3 regions of the Pseudoalteromonas aquimarina genome follow, and region 2 is predicted to be linked to each of the others. Evidence: predicted binding sites of a transcription regulator. Region 2 holds the regulator's gene; each other region holds the start of a gene.
The links. The regulator LexA, encoded in region 2, represses DNA repair genes until DNA is damaged. The targets are predictions, from matches to a motif close to TACTGTATNNNNATACAGTA.
Positions count from the first base shown of each region.

Region 1: a site for LexA is predicted at 1,029-1,048, ahead of AAEU29_RS05400 (YebG family protein). Genes of this name have one in related genera too.
Region 3: a site for LexA is predicted at 1,008-1,027, ahead of ruvC (crossover junction endodeoxyribonuclease RuvC). Genes of this name have one in related genera too.

Region 1 is NZ_JBMMUG010000002.1:115,181-117,456, reverse strand. Features, by position in the region: gene AAEU29_RS05405 (amino acid aminotransferase) at 1-690, shown strand, start outside; gene AAEU29_RS05400 (YebG family protein) at 734-1,015, opposite strand; gene AAEU29_RS05395 (DUF6868 family protein) at 1,207-1,449, shown strand; gene AAEU29_RS05390 (YceI family protein) at 1,489-2,049, opposite strand; gene AAEU29_RS05385 (cytochrome b) at 2,069-2,276, opposite strand, start outside.
Region 2 is NZ_JBMMUG010000005.1:204,934-207,209, forward strand. Features, by position in the region: gene coxB (cytochrome c oxidase subunit II) at 1-728, opposite strand, end outside; gene lexA (transcriptional repressor LexA) at 1,070-1,687, opposite strand; gene plsB (glycerol-3-phosphate 1-O-acyltransferase PlsB) at 1,938-2,276, shown strand, end outside.
Region 3 is NZ_JBMMUG010000001.1:1,009,697-1,011,972, forward strand. Features, by position in the region: gene ruvA (Holliday junction branch migration protein RuvA) at 1-439, opposite strand, end outside; gene ruvC (crossover junction endodeoxyribonuclease RuvC) at 436-960, opposite strand; gene AAEU29_RS04650 (DUF418 domain-containing protein) at 1,075-2,163, opposite strand.

The DNA of each region.
Region 1 (2,276 bases), on a different contig from region 2:
GTTCCAAAAGGCGATATCGTTTTACTTCACGCATGTTGTCATAACCCAAGTGGTATGGACTTAAATGCTGAGCAATGGCAACAAGTTGCTGATCTTGCAAAAGAGGTTGGTTTTACTCCGTTAGTTGATATTGCATACCAAGGCTTTGGCACAAGTTTAGAAGATGACGCTGCAGGTCTTCGTTTATTAGCAGCTACAGTTGATGAAATGATTATCTGCTCATCATGCTCGAAAAACTTTGGTCTATACCGTGATCGTATTGGCGCATGTTCAATCATCTCAGAATCAAGTGCAGTTGCCGATATTGCCAACTCGGTGTTGTTAAGTGTGGTTCGAAGTATTTACTCGATGCCACCTGCACACGGTGCAACTATTGTTGATACTATCTTAGGCAGTGAAGAGCTAACTGCTGAGTGGCATCAAGAACTAGCTGAAATGCGCAATCGTATTAATGGTTTACGTAGCACGATTGTTGAAGCACTTCACAGCCGTGGTGTTGCACAAGATTTTTCATTTATTGAAAAGCAACACGGTATGTTTTCTTTCTTAAGCATTACGCCAGAACAAATCGAACGTTTACAAAAAGAGTATGCAATCTACATTGTTGGCTCAAGCCGTGTGAATGTTGCAGGTGTTAGTAAAGCAAACATTGACTACTTTGCAGATGCTGTAGCAACTGTAATTAAGTAAGATTGTTGATAATAAAAAGCCACCGATTAGGTGGCTTTTTTATTTAGCTGACTTTTTTAATATCAGTTACTTTTGCTTTGTTGTTTGGCGGGGTGGGCTTTCCGCCTTTAAGAGCAGCAATAAACTGATCTTTGCGTTTAGCCATTTCTAATGCTAACGCTTCATTTTGTTGATCACTCAGTGGAACATCTACTTCGCCTAACATGGCTTCAAGTGCTTCCGCGATGTCTAACATTTTGTCATATGCGTCCGCATCTTTTTTTGATGTAAATGTCATTCGTTCCACCCCATCTCTAACTACTTTGTAACATACCTCAACGGCCATATCGCACCTTTTTAACTGTTGTTTTATACAGTACTATATCAGTAACCATGAAAAAATAAAGTGTCTTTGTTGATCACAATTCCCTTTTTTATAAATTAATACCACTGTTTATCAAGAAACACCATGATAGCATTGCGATGACTAGTTCGTTGGATTAATCTAGCGTAATGAATTAGAAGGGAATAAATATTATGGCGATTGAACAAATTGTGAGTTTTTTAGGATGGTCAACGATTGTTAATATGGTGATTTTAAGCGTCAGCGCAGTGCTTTTATTACTTTTTCGCCAATCAATAATAACAATTCACAGTCAGCTTTTTAATGTAGAGCATAAAGCACTCAACTTACTTTATGTGCAGTATTTTGCGTTTTATAAAGTACTTATTGTATTCTTTAATTTAGTTCCGTACATGATACTGAAAGTAATTATTTGATTAAGATGAGCAGGTTTGTCCTACTCATCTTATAGATTCTTATTTTTTAATGCCTTCAATATGCAGATCAAAGTCAATTTGACCAAAATCCATCTTGTAACCAAAGTCTTTCATTTGAATCGATGTTGTGCCTGCAAAACCTGCGCGGTAACCACCCCATGGATCTTTACCTTCGCCAATTTTTTCAGCGTCGATAGTGATTTCTTTTTCAATACCTTGCAGTGACAAAATACCCGTTATAGCAAGTTTACCGTTGCCTAAATCAGTCACTTTTGTACTGTTGAAAGTTGCGGTTGAAAATTTCTTAACATCTAGAAAATCACTGTCACGTAAGTGCTTGTCACGCTCAGCATGGTTTGAATCAACACTGGTTGTATCAATGTTTACTGAAATTTTGCTCGCTTCAGGTTGTTTTTCATCGTAATTGAATTCACCAGAAAAGGTATTAAAGCGACCTGTTAGCCAGCTATAACCTAAGTGTTTAACTTTAAAATTAATCGAAGCGTGAGCGCCTTTTGTATCAATCACATAGTCGGCGGCCATTACCGGCATTGCAAAACTGCTAAGCGCAAGTGCTGATGCTAATAGAGTTTTCTTCATCGTCATTTTCCTTATAAATTTACTTAATCATTCGGCGCAAGGTGGCATCTTTATCGATAAAGTGATGCTTTAGCGCCGCTAAAATATGTATTACTACTATTGCCATTAAACTGTAAGCTGCATATTTATGAATGCTGCCAGCAACATCTTCTTGATTCGCAATCAGCTCACCAAGGCTCACTACTTCAAACCAGGTGAATACTTCAATTGCACGTCCATCTGCGGTT
Region 2 (2,276 bases):
GCAGGCTCTTTTACTTCAACAACAACTGGCATAAAGCCATGGTCTTTACCGCACAGTTCAGCACATTGCCCACGATAGATACCGGTTTCATTAACACGTGTCCAAGCTTCATTGATAAAACCAGGATTGGCATCTTTTTTCACAGCAAATTCAGGCACCCACCAAGAGTGAATAACATCATCTGATGTCATTAAAAAACGTACCTTTTTGCCTTTTGGAATGATTAATGGCTTATCAACATCTAACAAATAGGTTTCTGTTTTTTCATCTTGATTGGTTATTTGCTCTCGAGGGGTTGATAACACCGAATAGAACGACACATCGTGGTCAAGGTATTCATAATGCCATTTCCATTGCGAGCCTGTGACTTTGATTGTCAGGTCCGCTTTGGTGGTGTCTTCCATTGCAATTAATGTTTTGGTGGCAGGAACCGCCATGGCAATCAAAATGACAAATGGAATTGCTGTCCACAAAATTTCAACTTTGGTACTTTCATGAAATTGGGCGGGAACAGCCCCTTTAGATTTACGGTGATGGATAATTGCCCAAAACATGATGGCAAATACGACTAATCCAATAACGCAACAGATATAAAATATGGTCATATGGAGCTCGTAAACATCACGGCTGATGTCCGTCACCCCAACAGGTAAGTTATATTGACTCGTCCCAACTGCTAAAAAAGGAAAGCTCAATAGTAACCATAAGGATAGTTTAACTAACCTCATGCTCGCTCCTTTGCTAATTATTATTATGTTGTTAGGAAATGGTCAGTGAAAGTTAATGTGATTTGATCACACGACGCACTACAGCATCACTCCATTTTCTTTATTATATTTTGTTTTCAAAGCCCGCACTTAAGCTCAAAGAAAACAAAGGTTACTACTAAGGTCTAGTAAACGATTAATTTTTACGCAAGTCAAATTTAAGATAAATTTTTTATAAATCTACAAGTTAGCGATATTTAAGTAAGGGGATTTGACACTAGAAATGTGTTGTTAAGAAGTGTTTGCTTAGTTTATAAGGCTAGTAACATTAGCGACTAGCCTTACTTATTAACTGTTTTTATTTACATCCAATCTGCGTTTCGAATAACGCCAACAGCTAATCCTTCAATATTAAAGTGATCGTGCTCTAAATCGACTTTGATGGTATCAAATGCTTCATTTTCAGCATGTAGTAACACATGCTTACCTGCTTTTTCAAAGCGCTTAACCGTTACATCTTCATCTACGCGCGCGACAACAACTTGCCCATTATTAGCAACAGGAGTTCGGTGAACAGCTAATAAATCACCATCCATAATGCCAATATCTTTCATACTCTCACCTTTAACGCGAAGTAAGAAATCAGCACATGGATTGAAAAGATTGGGATCCACTTGATAATGACTTTCAATATGTTCATGAGCCAAAATTGGTGAGCCCGCTGCTACTTGACCAATTAGCGGCAAACCTAGTTGCTCTGGCTCTTCCTCTTCAACTAAACGAATACCTCGACTCGCGCCAGGTACCATCTCAATCACCCCTTTTTTAGCAAGAGCCTTAAGATGTTCCTCTGCTGCATTGGCACTTTTAAATCCTAATGTAGAGGCAATTTCAGCACGCGTTGGGGGCATGCCGGTATCTTTAATAAATACTTTAACAAGCTCTAAAATTTGCGCTTGGCGTTTAGTTAATGGTCTCATTCACTGGTTTTCCATACAGTACAGGTAACTGTGAGTATATACAGTTGTTACTATTTCGCAACTTTTAATTCTTTGATAATTCGCGCTATGCTTAATAATTACATTTCTTTTAGAAACTTTTGTATAAGCAAGAAAATAATGCTTACAGTTGTACACTCAATTGCTTTATTTTTATTCTGGCATGACCAGTTATTTAATCTTTTTACGTTAACTGGTATGCTAGCGCCCCTTTTTGTTTTAGGTTGGTTATATGAATTTGGTTAGTACTCTGATTCAATGGTTCGCAAACGGTATGAACAAGCTTTTTGTGCGTTCTAAAATTGTACCGGAACACCCTTTGGACAATCTTGGTATTGATGTAAATAAGCCAACCGTTTATATCACTTTATTAAATTCGTTTGCTGATGCAGCAGTACTAAAAACCACTTGTAACAAGTTAGGACTACCTGACCCGCAAACTAATCAACAGATTGGCTCAAAACAAGTTCCTCGCTATATACCAATTCACCATCGCTCACCGCTTTTTGGTAAAGCGAAAAAAGAAAGCCCAGCACTTGCTATAAGCGAAGAAATTTTCAACGCATTAAAA
Region 3 (2,276 bases), on a different contig from region 2:
CACCATCAGTATACGGTGTAAACAGATCCATGCCCCAGTCTTTTAGCCGATCTTTCATTTCAAGTACTAAGCGCTCAGCAGTCTTTTTACCAACACCAGGCAATTTAACTAAGCTTGTTGCATCTTCGTTATGAACACATGCAACAAATTGCTCTGCAGACATACCCGATAAAATAGCAAGGCCCAGTTTTGGACCAACACCATTTGCTTTTAGTAATTCACGGAACAACGCGCGCTCAGTTTTATTATTAAAGCCAAACAATAATTGTGCATCTTCCCTTACTACAAAATGGGTGTAAACAACTGCTTCTTCACCTTCTTTCGGTAACTTATAAAAGCAGGTCATTGGCATATTCACTTCATAGCCCACACCACTTACTTCTAATAGAATTTCTGGGGGCTGTTTTTCAATTAAGATACCGCGTAATCGCCCTATCATCGTCTTAATCGTCCTCTTACTGTTTTACTTGCTTGGCCTGAGAGCTTTATTAAATGTTGCTGTGAATGACCATGGCATATTGCAATTGCTAATGCATCCGCGGCATCGGCTTGCGGCGTTCCTGGCAATTTTAAAAAACTTTTAACCATGTGTTGCACTTGAGACTTATCCGCGCCACCTGTGCCTACCACAGCTTGTTTAACTTGCCTTGCGGAATATTCGAATACATCTAACGATTGTAAAGAAGCTGCAACTATTGCAGCACCACGTGCCTGACCAAGCTTAAGCGCTGAATCGGGGTTTCTGGCCATAAACACTTGTTCAATCGCAAAACTATCAGGTTGATATTGCTCAATCAGTTGCGTTACACCTTGGAAAATAATTTTTAGGCGTTCAGCCATGGGCTTTTCGCCCATTTTAATACAGCCGCTGCCCAAGTATTCAAACTTCATGCCTTGCTGTTTAATTAAACCGTATCCGGTAAAGCGAGAGCCTGGATCGATACCAAGTATGATTGCCAAAAAGCACCTTCAGCGATTATTTTTATAATTGCTTTATAATGACCAATAACTGTATGGATTACCAGTGTTAATTCGATTATTTAAACTGCTTGCTCATTAAATAACACATCAGAGCTAGCTGCTGTAGGCTTTTCGCCATAGCCATTCAATCGGTCCTACAATAAATAACCTAAAGTAAATAAATGCGAAGGCCAGCTGTACAAACGAAAATACAACACACAAATACAGATAATCCATACGCGTTGCCTGATTTATAAAATCAACGTCGATGTATCTAAAAAATAAAGCAAATACGATAGATTGAAGAATATACAGTGAAAATGCCATGCGTCCTGCGGGAGCAAAAACAACATTGAAAAGCTGAACTTTAGCTACCAGTTTAATAATGATGTGGGCATATAAAAGCGCGCAAAATAAAGCAGATAAAGTCGCTAGTGCCATATTAAGCTCAACAAGTTCTGGAGATGTTACTCTTATAACAGCATCAATAATTGAAAGTATTAGTGTGATAGCAAATGTAAGCGTTAACTGTGTTTTTGTTAATCCTTCACGAAAGAAGTTATCCCGATATAAATAAACACCAAACAGCACAATGCCTGCAGTTACCCAGACAAAACAGACCAAACTGAAAACAAACATAATAGTTGTAAAAACAGCTTGTTGGATAAGCTGTGTACCATAACCAAGTTGCCATTCATTAACTATCTCGTAATACTGCTCGCTGCCTCGGTAAATTGGATCAGTTGGGATCAAGGAGAACACAAACAAAACCGCAAAACCAATCACAAAATAGGCTTTTGCTTTTCTCAATATAACATCTTGGTTATTACCTAATTCTCGATAAACTAAAAAACCTGCAAGAGCATAATTAACTAGAATGTCACCTGAAAATATCAATACGCTGTGAAGCACACCAAAAATTAATAACCATTTGAGGCGACTATGGAGTAGCGGTAACGCATTATCGCGCCCATGTTTGTCATACAAAATTGTCAGCCCCACACCAAATAATAAACAAAACAAAGTGCGAAATCGCCCATCGATAAAGACGGCGTTAATAACATCAATCGCCAAATCACTTATTGGCTGAGTTGGTAAAGGGCTATAACCAACTTCAAATAAAGCGTGGTAATAAATATTCATAAACAAAATGCCAATAACAGCAACACCACGCAAACTATCTAATACAGTAACTCGAGACATAATTCAGATTAAAAAAGCAATTTCAACTCATGTTGTGCCACTGTTCTCCTGCTGTAAAGGCAAGAATGATAAACGGCGTAATAAAGTGATTAGTTTTAATAACAACCTGTTTA